DNA from 4 places in the Pseudomonas sp. NFX71 genome. Region 4 is predicted to be linked to each of the others. Evidence: predicted binding sites of a transcription regulator. Region 4 holds the regulator's gene; each other region holds the start of a gene.
The links. The regulator FliA, encoded in region 4, starts transcription of late flagellar genes. The targets are predictions, from matches to a motif close to CTAAAGTTTNNNNNNNNNNNGCCGNTAA.
Positions count from the first base shown of each region.

Region 1: a site for FliA is predicted at 2,637-2,664, ahead of ACM1ZW_RS23055 (methyl-accepting chemotaxis protein). Genes of this name have one in related genera too.
Region 2: a site for FliA is predicted at 1,363-1,390, ahead of ACM1ZW_RS07920 (methyl-accepting chemotaxis protein). Genes of this name have one in related genera too.
Region 3: a site for FliA is predicted at 1,703-1,730, ahead of ACM1ZW_RS02415 (methyl-accepting chemotaxis protein). Genes of this name have one in related genera too.

Region 1 covers NZ_CP182230.1:4,927,433-4,931,828, reverse strand. The annotation lists gene ACM1ZW_RS23065 (purine-cytosine permease family protein) at 1-1,035, opposite strand, end outside; gene ACM1ZW_RS23060 (flavin reductase family protein) at 1,347-1,832, shown strand; gene ACM1ZW_RS23055 (methyl-accepting chemotaxis protein) at 1,880-2,584, opposite strand; partial or broken gene ACM1ZW_RS23050 (cache domain-containing protein) at 2,786-3,670, opposite strand; gene ACM1ZW_RS23045 (LLM class flavin-dependent oxidoreductase) at 4,039-4,396, shown strand, end outside.
Region 2 covers NZ_CP182230.1:1,703,173-1,707,568, reverse strand. The annotation lists gene ACM1ZW_RS07930 (NorM family multidrug efflux MATE transporter) at 1-232, opposite strand, end outside; gene ACM1ZW_RS07925 (LysR substrate-binding domain-containing protein) at 392-1,312, shown strand; gene ACM1ZW_RS07920 (methyl-accepting chemotaxis protein) at 1,494-3,470, shown strand; gene ACM1ZW_RS07915 (aldose 1-epimerase family protein) at 3,719-4,396, shown strand, end outside.
Region 3 covers NZ_CP182230.1:507,026-511,421, reverse strand. The annotation lists gene ACM1ZW_RS02415 (methyl-accepting chemotaxis protein) at 1-1,570, opposite strand, end outside; gene ACM1ZW_RS02410 (helicase HerA-like domain-containing protein) at 1,745-3,232, shown strand; gene ACM1ZW_RS02405 (DUF721 domain-containing protein) at 3,252-3,707, opposite strand; gene secA (preprotein translocase subunit SecA) at 4,015-4,396, shown strand, end outside.
Region 4 covers NZ_CP182230.1:3,709,775-3,714,170, forward strand. The annotation lists gene flhF (flagellar biosynthesis protein FlhF) at 1-760, shown strand, start outside; gene fleN (flagellar synthesis regulator FleN) at 877-1,707, shown strand; gene fliA (RNA polymerase sigma factor FliA) at 1,704-2,444, shown strand; gene ACM1ZW_RS17150 (chemotaxis response regulator CheY) at 2,612-2,983, shown strand; gene ACM1ZW_RS17155 (protein phosphatase CheZ) at 3,006-3,794, shown strand; gene ACM1ZW_RS17160 (chemotaxis protein CheA) at 3,850-4,396, shown strand, end outside.

The DNA of each region.
Region 1 (4,396 bases), 1.2 Mb from region 4:
TGCGGAAGCGCCCAATGCGACGAAGCAGCACCCCGCCAGCACCCCACTCGACAACACCACGCGCACCTTGATGCTCGGCGTCCATTGGCTGGCGAAGGTCTGGATCGAGGTGATAATCGACAGCACCGCGCCATACAGATTCAAGGCGTTGTGGCTGATGATGTTGAGCAAAAACAGCACCATCAGAATCGGCCCCAGCCAGCCGGTGGATTGCTTCACCGCGGCCATCGCTTCGGTGCCTTCTGGAGTGGCCAACACCGCCACCGCGCCGAAGGTGAACGAGAGAATGGTGCCCAAGGTCGCGCCCAGATACGTGGCGAAAAACGGACGGGCGATCCCGATATCCGCCGGCAGGTAACGCGAGTAGTCCGATACATACGGCGAGAAGCTGATCTGCCAGATGATCCCCAACGACACCGTTGCCAGCCAGCCCGACAGGTTGAAACTGCCGCGAGTGAAGAAGTCCGCCGGCAGGTCGTGAGCGAAGATGTAAAGGAAACCGGCAAGCAAGGCACTGCCCATGACCCAGGTTCCGATGCGATTGAGGGTGTGAATGAAGCGGTAACCGATAACCCCGATTGCGGTAGCGCTGAGCGCACCGATGAGGATGCTCGCCGGCACCGGAACTGAAGGCGCAATGCCGACAATGGACTTGCCGGCCAAGACGATGTTGGAGATGAAAAAGCCGATGTAGATGATCGCCGCAAAGAACACGATCAGCAACGCACCATAACGGCCGAACTGTCCGCGGCTCTGCACCATCTGCGGAATCCCCATGCGCGGACCTTGGGCCGACGCGAGGGCAATCACCAGGCCACCGACCATGTGCCCGAGCGCAATCGCCAACAGCCCCCAGAACAGGTCGAGATGGAACACTTGAACCACCATGGCGCCGGTCACGATGGGCAAGGGCGCGATGTTGGTACTGAACCATAAAGTGAAAAGGTCGCGGGCCTTCCCGTGGCGTTCCGCGAGTGGGACGTAATCGACCGTGTGATTCTCGATCAGGGGGTCTTGCCGGGACATCTGGGACATGTGCATGAACTCTAGTTTGTCTGATCTTATTGTTGTACGAAGCCAAACCGGGGACGCTCTTTGGCGGTCCCTCAGATGCGAGTCATATTATGGTATTCCAACTTTTAAACAAGGCTGATCGGGTCTTTTAGCATCCCTAATCCCGATAAATGAACGCCAACAAATTCCATTAAAAGCCCGTATTCATTGGGCTTAATGCCCAATACGTGCGTTTATCGGGGAAAAGAAAAAGCCCTTGCAAACGATGTATTACGGTATACCATCAGACCTACAAACCCATAAAACCTGTTTCACCGCCAGAGGACCGTCCCATGATCGATGCCGCCATCTACAAACAAGTGATGGGTTCGTTTCCGTCCGGAGTGACTGTGATCACCACGCTGGATGACGACGACCAAATCGTCGGCCTTACCGCCAGCGCCTTCAGCTCGCTGTCCATGGACCCGGCCCTGGTGCTGTTCTGCCCCAACTACAGCTCCGATTCCTATCCGGTTCTGATCAAGAACAAACGCTTTGCCATTCACGTCCTGTCCGGCGGCCAGCAGAGCGAAGCCTATGCCTTCGCGCGCAAAGGCAAGGACAAGGCCCAAGGCATCGAATGGACCTTGAGTGAACTGGGCAACCCGATTCTGGCTAACGCCACGGCGGTGATCGAATGCGAGCTGTGGCGCGAATACGAAGGGGGCGACCACGCGATCATGGTCGGCGCGGTGAAGAACCTGATCGTGCCCCAGCAGAACGCAGGGCCACTGGTGTATTGCCACGGCAAGATGGGCGCGCTACCCGTCCTCGCCTGACTCAATCAAACGGCAGCGGCGTGTATCCGCACCGCTGCCTCTCCTGCTCACGTTCTGAAACGACTCACCAACTGATTCAATGTCTCGGACAATGCGGTCAGGTTCTTCGCATCCTGCCGGGTAGAATCTGCAAGACTGGAAACCAACTGCGCATCACCGTGAATCTGGCTGATGTGCCGGTTGATGTCTTCGGCCACCTGATGCTGCTCCTCTGCCGCCGTGGCGATCTGCGTATTCATGTCACGGATCACATCCACCGATTCGCGGATCAACCCAAAACTGACCCGCGCTTCATTGATCGACACCACCGTCTCCTGCGACACCTCCAGACTGGCGTGCATTTGCTTGCCCATCTGATGGGTACGCCGTGCCAGATTACCGAGCAAGCCATCGATCTCACCCGTGGAGTCGGAGGTGCGCTTGGCCAACGCCCTCACCTCATCGGCCACCACAGCAAAACCGCGACCCTGCTCACCGGCACGTGCCGCCTCGATGGCAGCATTTAACGCCAGCAGGTTGGTCTGTTCAGCAATCGAACGAATCGTGCCGAGAATCGACTGTATGTCGTTACTGTCTTTTTCAAGTTGCTCCATCGCCTGGGCGGAGTGCTCAATCTCTTGGCTCAGACGCCCGACATTGTTCACTGCTGCATCGATTTGCTGCTGCCCGGTATGCGCCTGGCGCTGTCCATTATCGGCCGAGTCGGCAGCCCGGCTGCAGGAGCGCGCGACTTCATTGGACGTGGCCACCATCTCATGAAACGCGGTGGACACCATGTCCACCGCCTCACGCTGACGAGACGCAACGTCGGCCATTTCCACCGAGACTTCAGTGGCGCTGCCGGAACTGCTGTGAATCTGCCCCGCTGCCTGGCCGATGCGCTGGATTAACGTTCGGATCGCTTCGAGAAACTGGTTGAACCAGCCAGCCAACTGCGCCGTTTCATCCCGCCCACGCACTGCCAGACGTGCAGTCAGGTCGCCTTCACCTTGAGCGATTCCTTCCAGACCGCTAGCCACGCTCCGAATCGGCTTGACAATCAACCCGGCAAACCAGGCTCCGCCCATGGCAAAAAATCCGGCGCAGACCAAGGCGATCGCAGCAATGATCCAAGTCAATCGAGTGGCACCGGCCATCACTTCACTTTCCCGGACCACACCGACAAAGCGCCAGCCCAGCGCTTCGGACGGCCAAACAAAAGCCATGTAGCGCTCGCCCGCCAGTTTGACTTCAACCAGCCCCTTGCCGGCTTCACTTAACTCGCGGTAACCATCACCCAGCTCACTGAGCTTTTTAAAGTTGTGGGACGGCTCATTCGGATCGACCAGTACCGTGTCATTGCCTTCCATCAACAGCAAATAGCCGCTGTCACCAAGCTTGATCTGCTTGACCAGGTCGGTTAATTGCTTGAGCGAGACGTCGATGTTCACCACCCCGACATTACTGCCCAGGCGATTGGTGAAGCTCTGGACGGTGCTGACCAGCACCACATCGTCGGCCGCCCAGTAATAGGCATCAGTTCGTAGAGTCTTGCCCGGCTGCGCCATCGCAGTTTTGTACCAGGGCCGTGTACGAGGATCGTACCCGGAGAGCTTGGGATCACCCGGCCAGAACACGTAACCGCCGTCTTCAGTACCCAGTGACAGATAGGCATAGGCCGAATGACTCCTGGCCAACCCCGAGAACAGCTGAAACAGTTGCTGATCATGCTCGCCCATGGGCATTTGGGCCGCGTCACTCGCCATATATCGTTTGAGACTGGCATCAATACTCTGCAATTGCGGATGTTCGGCCAGGTAGGCGACATTCTGGCTGATGCCTTCGAAGAACAGTTGCATGGCGTTTTCGACCTGACGGATCTCCCGTCCACTGCTGTCGCTAAACGTTTCCCGTGCCTCTTGGCGTACGTTGAGGATGATCAGCACAGCTACCAGAATAACCGGGAGGCTGGCGATCGCCGCAAATGCGAGGATCAGTTTTTGTTTTATGTTCATCAAGCTCGCCTTCCTTGTGAGGTGAGTACGACCGTCGGAGAGAAATATTTTGTGGATATTCCATATTATGGTATACCAATAACGAATCAGCCGAATAGCCGTTCTCAGCGACGCGCTTCAACCGGCGAGAACTCCCGGGAGCGCCTAGCGCTCATTCCAGGCAACAGGCCTGCAGTCGACAGGCCGACAACAAAAGATCCGAGGTAAGCGTCATGAAGTTTTCATTGTTCGTGCACATGGAACGCTGGGACGAAAGCATCAGCCACCGTCAGTTGTTCGAAGACCTGACGGAACTGACCCTGATGGCTGAAGCCGGCGGTTTCAGCACCGTCTGGATCGGCGAACACCACGCGATGGAATACACCATCTCGCCGAGCCCGATGCCGTTGTTGGCCTACCTGGCCGCCAAGACCACCACCATTCACCTCGGCGCCGGCACCATCATCGCGCCGTTCTGGCACCCGTTGCGCGTCGCCGGCGAATGCGCACTGCTGGACGTGATCAGTAACGGTCGCATGGAAGTCGGTCTGGCCCGCGGCGCGTATCAGGTGGAATTCGACCGCATGGCCG
Region 2 (4,396 bases), 2.0 Mb from region 4:
CCTGACGGATCGCCACCAGGGTGCCGACCGCCGCGATCACGCCGATGCAAAAAATCGACACAAACGAATACGTCGCCGCGCCGAGTCCGCCGCCAGCCAGTGCTTCGGGGCTCAGCCGCGCCATCATCAAGGTGTCAGTGAGGACCATCAACATATGCGCCAACTGCGAGGCAATCAACGGCCCCGCCAGCCGCAGGATGGCCCAGAGTTCAATACGCGCTGGATGCTGCATGGTCATCACGCTCGACGCTCAAAGAGAACAGGGAAAGCGTCGATTCTCGGCGCTCTGCGGGGTTTGCACAAAGGGATAAAAAGGATGGATGGCATGATTAAAACTCATCCTGCGGAGATTCTGATAAGTTGACGCCATTGCGCTATAGGAGCTTTCCGCATGTCCCGTCGTCTTCCTCCCTTGTATGCCCTTCGTGCATTCGAAGCGGCGGCGCGGCATAGCTCGTTTACCCGTGCGGCCGAAGAGTTGTCGATTACGCAGAGTGCGGTCAGTCGACACATTCGTACGCTCGAAGAGCACTTTGCCTGTCGGCTGTTTCACCGCAGCGGTCGCAATCTGCAACTGACCGAGTCGGCGCGGCTGATCCTGCCGGGCATCCGCGAAGGCTTCACGGCACTCGAACGCGCCTGCAATACCTTGCGCGCCGAAGATGACATCCTGCGCATGAAAGCCCCATCCACCCTGACCATGCGCTGGCTGCTGGCGCGGCTCAGCCGTTTCCGCCATCTGCAACCGGGCAACGAGGTGCAACTGACCAGCGCCTGGATGGACGTCGACTCGGTGGACTTCAACCACGAGCCGTTCGACTGTGCCGTGATCCTCAGCAACGGGCATTTTCCACCGGACTGGGAGGCGAGTTTCCTGTTCCCCGAGGAGCTGATTCCGGTGGGCGCGCCGAATCTTCTGAAAGATCAACCCTGGGATGTCGAACGCCTGGCCAATGCCGAACTGCTGCACCCGACGCCTGACCGGCGTGACTGGCGCAACTGGCTGGAGCGCATGGGGCTGACCGAACAGGTGTCGCTCAAGGGCGGGCAGGTGTTCGATACGCTTGAGCTGGGGATGATTGCCGCCGCCCGGGGTTATGGCGTGTCGATGGGCGATCTTTTGATGGTGGCCGAGGATGTGGCGCAGGGTCGTCTGAGTTTGCCGTGGCCGACTGCCGTCGCCAGCGGTGAGCATTATTACCTCGTCTGGCCGAAAACACGTCCCGGAGGTGAACGTTTGCGCCGTCTCAGCGATTTCCTCCAAGGCGAAGCCCAGGCGATGAAACTGCCGGATGTCGAGCACCTGAGCTGAATCGTTAGAGCCGGCGAGATAGAGGCTTTGAGCCATATCCTCGCTTATTACTCAAGTATTCAGGTTTGCCGCCGAAAATCTGCAGATGGAACCTTCGTGCAGGTTCGATGCAATTCCCATTATTAGAAAATTTGCCGAGCAGCCGATCAATGACGATCCGGTCACTTGGCCAGGAGCTGTCATGTCTCAACCTCGTGCCCGGATTGCCTCACAGCTTGGTCTTGCGCTCGCCGTTATTCTGGCGATTGTCATCAGCGGCAGCACCGTGTTTGCCTTGCGCTCGCTGGACTCTGCCAACCTCGCTACCCGCGAAGAGCACCTGGCCAGCGAAGCCCGCTTGCTGGCCGACCAGCTGAGTACGTTTCACGGTACGTTGCGTGAAAGTACCCAGCGCCTGGCCGGCCTGTTCGAGAAGCGCTTCAGCGCAGGCCTGAGCGTGCACCCGGACGAGCCGGTGGCCGTGGCGGGCACGCAGACCCCGGGCCTGCACCTGGGCAGCGAAGTGCTGAATAACAACTTCAAGGAAGTAGACGAGTTCAAGCAAATGACCGCGGGCGTTGCGACCGTGTTCGTGCGCAGCGGTGATGAATTCATTCGAGTCAGTACGAACGTCACTAAACAGGACGGCAGCCGCGCCATCGGCACCTTGCTCGATCACGCGAACCCGGCTTATGCACGTTTGCTGGCGGGGCAGAATTATGTAGGTCGGGCGTTGCTGTTCGAACGCTTCTACATGTCGCAGTACACCCCCGTGCGCGACAGCAGCGGTAAGGTCATTGCCGTGTTGTACGTAGGATTCGATTACACCGACGCTCAGAACGCGCAGTTCGCCAACCTCACACGCTTCCGCATCGGGCAGACCGGCTCTTTGGCGCTGCTCGATGAGCAGAACAAATGGCTGGTGCCAATCGCGGGTGTGCAAGCACCGGAGCAAGCGGTCAAGTCGATCAACAGCCTGGCCAAGACGCCGGGTAAAGGTGAGTTCTGGAGCGACACGTCCGAAGACTTCTACAGCATTGCCGTGCCCTTTGAAGGCGGGCCGTGGTCGGTCGTGGCGAGCATGCCGAAAAGTGAAATCCGTGCTGTGACCTGGGCCGTGGGCATTCAATTGGCGATTGGCAGTCTGCTGGCGATGTTGATCGCCGTGGGCTCGGCTGTCTGGTTGCTGCGCAGTAAGCTCGCACCGCTGGGTGATCTGGTGCGTCAGGCCGAAGCCTTGGGCGCCGGTGATCTGAGCGTGCGCTTGAACGTGTCGAGCAACGACGAAATCGGTCAACTGGCCCGCGCCTTCAACCAGATGAGCCAGGCGCTGTCGACAATGGTCGAGCACATCCGCAAGGCCTCGCAAGAGGTCAACAGTCGTGCCCAGGCGCTGTCGGGTCTGTCGGGTGGCGCTTATGAAGGCATGGAACAGCAGTCGGGCGAAATCACCAGCATGGCCGGCGCCGTGGAAGAATTCAGCGCCACCTCGCTGAACATCGCCGACAACATGGGCAGCACTCAACGTCTGGCTCAGGAAAACGCACAACAAACCCAGATTGGGCGTACATCGATGGATGAAGCGTCCTCGTCCCTGGAGCAAATTGCCGGCGCACTGAACAGCACCGCCACGGTGATCAACACCCTGGGTCAGCGCTCTCAGGAAATCGGCGGGATTGTCGGGGTGATCACTTCGATTGCCGAGCAAACCAACTTGCTGGCGCTCAACGCCGCCATCGAAGCGGCGCGTGCCGGTGAACAGGGGCGTGGATTTGCGGTGGTGGCTGACGAGGTGCGCAACCTGGCATCGCGTACTCGCCAGGCCACCGATGAGATTTCCGGGATGATCCAAAGCATCCAGCAGGAAACCGGCAACGCTATCAGCACCATGGAACAGGGCAATGTGCTGATGCAGGAAGGCCTGTCGCGCAACGCCAACGTCGCGTCGGCCCTGGCGCGAATCGATGAGCAAAGTCGCTCGGCTGGCCAGCAGTTCGCGGCGATCACCACGGCGACCCAGGAGCAGAGCAGCACCGCGACATTGCTCAGCAGCAACCTGCAAAGCATTGCGTTGGCGAACAGTGAGCAGCGGGAAGTGGTGTCGAACCTGGCGGTGACTGCCAAGGAACTGGAGAAGCTGGCGGCTGATTTGCGCCAAGAGGTTGACCGGTTTCGTTGAGGTGCCTTTGAAATAGCTATCGCGAGCAGGCTCCCACAGTTGACCTCAGGTGTTCACAAATGCTGTGTTCACCTGCAACCTAATGTGTGGGCTTGCTCGCGAAAGGATCGACCCCCTTTTCGATTTGCCGCACATTCGCGAATCATTTATCTCCAAGCGGTCTTCTTGGCTTTGTCTGCACTTTTTAACTTGATGAAACGTTTCAGCAAGTCTATAAAAATGGCACAACTCCAATAAAGGCTCCCGCCATGACTCCGCTCAAACTCATCGTCGCCCTCAGTGCGTTCTCTGCCGCGTCCCATGCGATGGCCTGGGATTACGTCCTTCTCGACACCGACAAGGCTGCCCAGAACTGGCAAATCACCAGCCAGCAACTCGGGGTGAAAACCGACAAACCCTTTTCCGTCACCCTGCGAACTCTGCACGGTGGGCGGCAGGAGGGGGTCAGCATTGTCGACATCGATAACGGCACGATGAAGCTTTCAGTGGTGCCGACCCGCGGGATGAACGTCCTGCAGGCCTCGGTCGGTAATGTGCGCATGGGCTGGGATTCGCCGGTCAAGGAAGTGGTCAATCCATCCTTCATCGAACTCAACGGTCGTGGTGGATTGGGCTGGCTGGAAGGCTTCAACGAGCTGGTCACCCGCTGCGGCTACGAGTGGGTCGGCCACCCCGGCATGGACAACGGCGAATTACTGACCCTGCATGGTCGCGCTGCCAACATCCCGGCCAGTAAAGTCACCCTGCACATTGACGAAAAACCGCCGTACGCCATCAGCCTGCGCGGCGAGTTGAAAGAGCAGGCGTTCAAGAAAGTCGACTTCTCTGTCGCGACCGAACTGGTCACCGAACCTGGCAGTGCGAGCTTCAGCCTCAATGACACCCTGACCAACAACGGCGACTACCCGAAGGAATACCAGGCGCTG
Region 3 (4,396 bases), 3.2 Mb from region 4:
CTTGCAGCTCCTCGATCATGGTCTGCACCTGTTGCGCCGATTCCTGCGTGCGGTGCGCCAGGTTGCGCACCTCATCGGCCACCACGGCGAAACCACGCCCGGCTTCACCGGCACGGGCGGCCTCGATCGCAGCATTGAGCGCCAGCAGGTTGGTTTGCTGGGAAATGCTGGTGATCACTTCGAGAATCTGCCCGATGTTCACGGTTTTGCTGTTCAGCGATTCGATGTTGGTGCTGGAGGCGCTGAGCATGCTCGACAGCTGGTTCATCGCGACAATGCTGCGATCCACCACTTGCTGGCCGTCTTCGGCGAGGCTGCGGGCGTCGCTGGCCTGACTCGAGGCCTGGGCGGCGTTGCGCGCAATTTCCTGGGCCGCGGCACCGAGCTGATTGATGGCGGCGGCGACGCTGCTGGTGCGCGAAGCTTGCTGGTCGGAGTTGTACATCGACGAGTTGGAGGCCGCGACCACGCGCAGGGCGACTTCGTTGACCTGGCCGGTCGCCGACGACACTTCGCGGATCGAACCGTGAATGCGCTCCACGAAACGGTTGAACGCGGTGCCGAGCACGCCGAATTCATCGTTGTTCTGGATAGTCAGGCGTTTGGTCAGGTCGCCCTCACCATCGGCGATATCGGCCATGGCGCGCGTCATGACGTGCAGCGGCTGGATCAGGAGGCGGATCAACATGCCCAGCAGGGCGATGATGATGGCGACCGCGATGATGGTCGCCACGACCGCCGAGGCGCGGAATTCGCTGAGCTTCGCAAAGGCTTTGCCTTTATCCGCCGACAGACCGATGTACCAGTTGACGGAATTCAGGCCTTTGATCGGCGTGAACGTGACGATGCGGGTTTTGCCATCGACTTCAACTTCACTGAAATCGCTGCTGATGCGCGGTGTATCTTTCGGGTACGCCTCGGCCAGTGATTTCATCACCAGCGCTTTGTCCGGGTGCACCAGAATCTTGCCGTCGGCGCTGATCAGGAACGCATAACCCATACCGTTGAAGTCCATCGCATTCAGGCTGTCGGCGATCACTTGCAGGCTCAGGTCGCCGCCGGCCACGCCGATGTTCTGACCGTCCTTGAGGACACTATTGACGATGGAGATGACCAGCTGGCCGGAGGCCAGATCGATGTAGGGTTCAGTCAGTGCCGGGCCGCTGGTGCTTTGGGCGCTTTTGTACCAGGGACGGGCGCGGGGGTCATAGCCCTCCGGCATTTTGCTGTCCGGCCGGATGATGAAGGTGCCATCCTTGTTGCCCAGATAGGCACCCATGAAGGTCGACGTCACTGCTTTCTGCTCCAGCAGCTTGGCGACGTTGTCGATGTCGGCGTTCAGCGCGATGCTTTGTGAGAGGTTTTCGATCAGCAAGCTGCGTCCGCTCAGCCAGGTCTGGATATTGTTGGCAGCCACACTGCCCATTTCTTGCAGATAGTTGTCCAGGTCCTTGCGAATGGCGTTGCGCTGCAGATAGTCGTTGTACAGTGTGAACGAGGCGAACGCGGCAATGACGATGAGTGCCGCGGCGAGCAGGATTTTATGGCTGAAGCGCAGATTTTTGTTCATGGCTCGGGGTTCCGCTAAGGTCTTAAGGCCCAAGGCGTGCTTTTATAGGAAAAAGCGCAGTGGGCGATCATGAAAACAAGCTGATATTTCCGTCCTCTCCTTAGGGGGATTACCGACGCTTTTCAGTCTTTTATATCGGCCGTGCAGCATTAAAGATTAACCATGGGTGACCAAATGCCTGATTCATCGCAACTCGTTATCGGTGCCGATCTCGCGGGGAAGCCGATCGCCCAGGCCATGCGCCTGGCGAACCGTCACGGTCTGGTCGCGGGCGCTACCGGGACCGGCAAGACCGTCACCTTGCAAAAACTGGCCGAGGCGTTCAGCGATGCTGGCGTGGCCGTGTTTGCCGCGGATATCAAGGGTGACCTGTGCGGTCTTGGCGCGGCCGGCAACCCTCAAGGCAAAGTTGCCGAGCGCATCGCCGGGATGCCCTGGCTGAACCACACGCCTCAGGCCTATCCGGTCACCCTGTGGGACATTCACGGCCAGTCCGGTCATCCATTGCGCACAACCTTGAGCGAAATGGGACCGTTATTGATCGGCGCCCTGCTGGAACTGACTGACAGTCAGCAGTCGGCGTTGTACGCCGCGTTCAAGGTCGCGGACCGTGAAGGCTTGCTGCTGTTGGATTTGAAGGACCTCAAGGCACTGCTCAATCACCTGCGCGACCACCCCGAATCGCTGGGGGACGACGCCGCGCTGATGACCACGGGATCGAGTCAGGCCCTGTTGCGGCGCCTGGCGATTCTGGAACAACAGGGCGCCGAAGCACTGTTCGGCGAGCCGGCGTTGCAACTCGAAGACATTTTGCAGCCGACCGCCGAGGGGCGGGGGCGCATTCATTTGCTGGATGCCAGTCGCCTGGTGCACGAGGCGCCCAAGGTCTACGCGACGTTCCTTTTGTGGCTACTGGCCGAACTGTTCGAACAACTGCCGGAACGCGGCGATGCTGATAAACCGTTGCTGGCGCTGTTTTTCGATGAAGCCCATTTACTGTTTGCCGATACACCCAAGGCATTGCAGGAGCGTCTGGAGCAAGTGGTGCGGCTGATTCGCTCGAAAGGCGTCGGCGTGTATTTCGTCACCCAGTCGCCGGGCGACTTGCCGGATGACGTGTTGGCTCAACTTGGCCTGCGCGTCCAGCATGGCTTGCGCGCGTTCACGGCCAAGGAACAGAAATCCCTTCGGGCCGTGGCCGAAGGCTTCCGTCCGAACCCCGCATTCGACGCCTTGTCGGTGTTGACTGAACTGGGGATTGGCGAAGCGCTGGTCGGCACGTTGCAGGACAAGGGCACGCCGGAGATGGTCCAGCGCGTATTGGTCGCGCCGCCGCAATCGCGGATCGGGCCGCTAACCGAGACGGAACGCACGCTGCTGATCGCCGGCTCGCCGTTCAAGGGGCGGTACGACAAACCGGTTGATCGGGAATCGGCGTATGAAGTGTTGATGGGGCGTAAAGGATTGGCACCAGAGCCCGAAGCGGCGCCGGGCGAACCTGCGGCGGAGGAACCGAGCTTCACCGACAAGGCTGGGGAGTTCCTCGGCACGGCGGCAGGGCAGGCACTGAAATCGGCAATGCGACAGGCGGCCAATCAGTTGGGGCGGCAGTTGGTGCGCGGGTTGATGGGCTCGCTGCTCGGTGGCAGTAAACGCCGCTGAAAGCAAAAGATCGCAGCCTTTAATCCTTGGGTTTGGCGTGCGCCGCCAATCGCTCCAGCGCCGCTCGCAGATTCGGATCACTGATCCCCTCCGCCGTGGCCTGAATGGTCGCGCCCGCATCGCTGGACAAACTGATGGTATGCCCCGCCGCCCCTTGCTGAACGGTCGGTGGCTGCACCTTGAACAGAATCCGGGTCAGGCTGGCGAATTCATCAAACATCTGTAACTGCCGTTGCAGACGCTTCTGTTGATAACGCAGACGAGTTGCCCAATGACCATCGGTGACAATCAGCAACAAACTGCCTTCGCGCCACGATGCCACGTGGCAATGCTCGCGGGCGGCAGGCTGCAATTGGCTTTCCAGCAGACGTTGTAAATGACCCAGGCGTTGAGCATGGCCAAAAATGGCTTTCAGCGGTTTGGCTTCGCGAAGCAGAACGGCGGGTGCTCTGGCCGTAAGAGGGCGAAATGCCATGATCAGACACCTGAAGTAACAGAGGCGCCATGGTAGCAGAAAGCACCGGATGCACCCGACCCATTGCTTTGCGCGCGCTTTACCCATTAAATCAACAAGTAACTTCTGCCGTAACTGGCTTGAAGTTCAGCAAAACGCCCTTATTTTAAGTGAGCCCCGTTACAGCGCAGTGCATGCATCGTGGAACAACGCCACTTTCCTCACCATCGTTTCCGGGTAGAATGCTCGTTCGCATGCGGCCATGAGGGCTGCACGGGCGACTCACGGGGCCGCCCTCCATCCCTTTAGTGTGGAAGATCCTGCCGATATGTTTGCGCCTTTGTTAAAGAAACTTTTTGGAAGCAAGAACGAGCGTGAAGTCAAACGCATGCTCAAGACGGTGCAACTCGTCAATGCCTTCGAAGAGCAAATGGTGGCCCTTTCGGACGATCAATTGCGTGCCAAGACAGATGAGTTCAAGGCCCGCATCGCCAAAGGGGAAACCCTCGACAAGCTGCTGCCAGAAGCCTTTGCGGTCGCCCGCGAAGCCGGCAAGCGCGTCATGGGTATGCGCCACTTCGATGTCCAGCTGATCGGCGGCATGACCTTGCATGAAGGCATGATCGCGGAAATGCGTACCGGTGAAGGCAAGACCCTGGTGGCCACACTGGGCGTTTACCTCAACGCGCTGTCCGGCAAGGGCGTGCACG
Region 4 (4,396 bases):
CACCGGCATTGACGAACCTCGTCAGGCCTGGCGCATGTTGCTGGCGCACCTGGCACGGATGATTGCCACGCCGGAAGTCGAGCCACTGGAAGAGGGCGGCGTGATTGCCATGGTTGGCCCTGCCGGCATGGGCAAGACCACCACGCTGGCCAAGCTCGCGGCCCGTTACGTGCTCAAGTACGGCGCGCAGAACATCGCGCTGGTGAGCATGGACAGCTACCGTATCGGCGCTCAGGAACAACTGAAGACTTTGGGTCGGATCCTCAACGTGTCGGTCACCCACATCGACCCGGGCCAGTCCCTGGTGCAGGCGCTGGACCCGTTGCTGCGCAAACGTGTAGTGCTGATCGATACCGCGGGTCTTCAGGCCAGCGATCCGGCACTGCGCATGCAGCTCGAAAGCCTGGCCGGTCGTGGCATCAAATCAAAAAATTATCTGGTTCTGGCAACCACCAGCCAGAAACAGGTTCTAACCGCCGCTTATCACAGTTACAAGCGCTGCGGGCTGGCTGGCTGCATCCTGACTAAACTGGATGAAACAGCAAGCCTGGGTGAGGTGTTGAGCCTGGCAATCAGTCATGAGTTGCCGGTGGCTTACCTGACCGATGGACCGCGGATTCCGGATGATTTGCATCTGCCGCGTCGTCATCAGCTGGTGAGCCGCGCCGTCAGCGTGCAAATGCAGGAAGAACCCAGCGAAGAAGCCATGGCTGACATGTTCGCTGATATTTACCACAGTCCGACCAAGCAGGTTGGCTGAGGTATTAATGAACAGTTTTTGTACCTACATCGATGGTCTGCCATGCATTGTTCCGTTTGTGAACGCGCAGCCAGTAATGTGGCCTCCGTCTATGCAAGACAAGGTAAAGAAATAACATGGGCAGCATGCATCCCGTACAGGTGATCGCGGTGACCGGCGGCAAAGGTGGCGTCGGGAAGACTAACGTGTCAGTGAACTTGTCCCTGGCTCTAGCTGAGCTCGGCCGGCGCGTCATGCTGCTGGACGCCGATCTGGGGCTGGCGAACGTTGACGTCCTGCTGGGACTGACACCCAAACGTACCCTGGCTGACGTAATCGAAGGCCGCTGTGAGCTGCGCGACGTGTTGTTGCAGGGGCCCGGCGGTATCCGCATCGTCCCGGCGGCGTCCGGCACGCAGAGCATGGTGCATCTGAGCCCGGCGCAACATGCCGGCCTGATCCAGGCGTTCAGCGATATCGGCGACAACCTCGACGTCCTGGTGATAGACACCGCTGCAGGTATTGGTGACTCGGTAGTCAGTTTCGTTCGCGCCGCGCAGGAAGTCTTGCTGGTGGTCTGCGACGAGCCGACCTCGATCACCGACGCCTACGCGCTGATCAAGCTGCTGAACCGCGACTACGGCATGAACCGCTTCCGCGTCCTGGCCAACATGGCCCAGAGCCCGCAGGAAGGTCGCAACCTGTTCGCCAAGTTGACCAAGGTCACGGATCGCTTCCTTGACGTCGCCTTACAATACGTCGGTGCGGTGCCGTACGACGAAAGCGTGCGCAAGGCCGTTCAGAAGCAGCGCGCGGTTTATGAAGCTTTCCCGCGTTCCAAGTGCTCCCTGGCCTTCAAGGCCATCGCACAAAAGGTCGATACCTGGCCGCTGCCTGCCAACCCGCGCGGACACCTGGAGTTTTTCGTCGAGCGCCTCGTGCAACAAACGGCAGGACCCGTGCTATGACAGCCAGCGGTTACAACCTTTACAAGAAATCGGCACGTGACGCGCAGTACGAGCTGATCGAGCGTTACGCGCCACTGGTCAAACGCATTGCCTATCACTTGCTGGCGCGATTGCCGGCCAGTGTCCAGGTCGAAGACCTGATCCAGGCCGGCATGATCGGTCTGCTTGAAGTGTCGACCAAATACGACGCCAGCAAAGGCGCGAGTTTCGAGACGTACGCGGGCATTCGAATCCGCGGCGCGATGCTCGATGAAGTCCGCAAGGGGGACTGGGCGCCACGCTCGGTCCACCGCAATACCCGCATGGTCAGCGACGCAATTCGCTCGATTGAAGCTAAAACCGGCCGTGACGCTAAAGATCACGAAGTTGCGGCCGAACTCCAATTGAGTCTCGACGATTACTACGGGATTTTGAACGACACCCTGGGCAGCCGGTTATTCAGTTTCGACGATCTTTTGCAGGACGGCGAACACGAAGGGCTGCACGAGGATGGCGCGAGTGCTCATCTCGAGCCGTCACGCGATCTGGAAGATGAACGCTTCCAGGCGGCGCTGGCGGACGCGATTGCCAATTTGCCGGAGCGTGAGCGACTGGTGTTGGCGCTGTACTACGACGAAGAGTTGAATCTCAAGGAAATCGGTGAGGTCCTGGGGGTCAGCGAATCTCGGGTCAGCCAGTTACACAGCCAGTGCGCGGCCCGTTTGCGGGGGCGTTTGGGGGAGTGGCGAGCGCGCTGAAGGCAGTGTGGGGACACTGCGAACGTGGCTGGTGTGGTGTTGAACTGCGCCGGTCTCGATCTGTTGTGCTCCAGACAGTCATTGAGTGCTTTGCCGGATTGATTGAAATGGCGCGTCCAGGTGCTGGGCGCGTTTAAGACTGCTTGGAGGTCGAATTGGACAAGAACATGAAAATCCTCATCGTTGATGACTTCTCAACGATGCGGCGGATCATAAAAAACCTGTTGCGTGACCTTGGGTTCACCAACACGGTGGAGGCTGACGATGGCACTACTGCCATTCCGGTTCTCAACAGCGGGAGCATCGACTTTCTGGTAACGGACTGGAACATGCCTGGCATGACCGGCATCGATCTGCTGCGCCACGTGCGCGCCGATGAAAAGCTCAAGCACCTGCCGGTGCTGATGGTGACCGCTGAAGCCAAGCGCGAGCAGATCATCGAAGCGGCCCAGGCTGGTGTTAACGGCTATGTGGTCAAACCCTTCACGGCCCAGGCGTTAAAAGAAAAAATCGAGAAGATTTTCGAACGCATCGGTTGAGAAACTGCGCCACGGGGGAGCTATGGACCACAACGAATCTTCACAGGGCGATTTTGAATCGACCCTGAAAAAACACGCGGTCGAATTGGTCGAAAGCCTTGAAAAAGGCAGGTTCGGCGACGCTGTGCAACTGATCCATGAGCTCAATCAGACCCGTGACCGCGGCCTGTATCAGGAAGTGGGCAAGCTCACCCGCGAGCTGCACAGCGCGATCGTCAATTTCCAGATTGACCCGCACATGCCGCAAGCCGAGGAAGTGTCGCAGATCACGGATGCCACTGAGCGCTTGGGCTACGTGGTGAAGCTGACCGAGGCTGCCGCCAACCGCACCATGGATCTGGTCGAAAACTCCACACCGCTGGTCAACAGCCTGAGCGATGAAGCTCAGGCGCTGAGCACGGATTGGGGGCGGTTCATGCGTCGCGAAGTCGGGGCCGAGGAGTTCCGCGAACTGGCTCGGCGTGTCGACGGTTTCCTGACACGCAGCAGCGCGGACAATCGCGCAGTGTCGAGCAACCTCAACGACATTCTGCTCGCTCAGGATTACCAGGACCTCACAGGTCAAGTGATCAAGCGTGTGACCCAATTGGTCACCGAAGTTGAAAGCAACCTGCTCAAGCTCGTGCTTATGGCCAGTCAGGTGGACCGCTTTGCGGGCATCGAACATGACCGTGAAGCGATGCTTGCTGAAAAAGATCCGCAAAAACATCTCTCTCAGGGTGAAGGTCCGCAGATTCATGCCGATAAAAGAGAAGACGTTGTGTCCGGTCAGGACGATGTGGACGATTTGCTATCCAGCCTGGGATTTTAGAAATTTAGAATTTTAGGTTTTTTAGGTTTTTAGACCTGTTAGGAGCACCCCCTTAATGAGCTTCGGCGCCGATGAAGAGATCCTTCAGGATTTCCTGGTTGAGGCCGGCGAGATTCTAGAGCAACTGTCCGAACAGCTGGTCGAGCTTGAAAGCCGACCGGATGATGCGGACTTGCTCAATGCAATTTTTCGCGGTTTTCACACTGTAAAAGGGGGCGCCGGCTTCCTCCAGCTCAACGAGCTGGTGGAGTGCTGTCACATCGCCGAGAACGTGTTCGACATCCTGCGCAAGGGTGAACGTCGCGTCGACTCGGAATTGATGGACGTGGTACTCGAAGCGCTGGACGCGGTGAACAGCATGTTCAGCGAAGTCCGCGAACGCAGCCCGATCACGGCTGCCACGCCTGAATTGCTCGCGGCCCTGGCCCGTCTGGCCGAGCCGCAAACCGCCGATGAAGCCGCACCTGTGGCTCAAGTGGTGGAAGAACCGGCTGCCGAAGCCGAATCAGGCGACATCACCGATAACGAATTCGAACAACTGCTGGACTCGCTGAACGCCGTCAAGGCTCAGGCCGAGGCGCCGGTGGCGGCTGCGCAGCCTG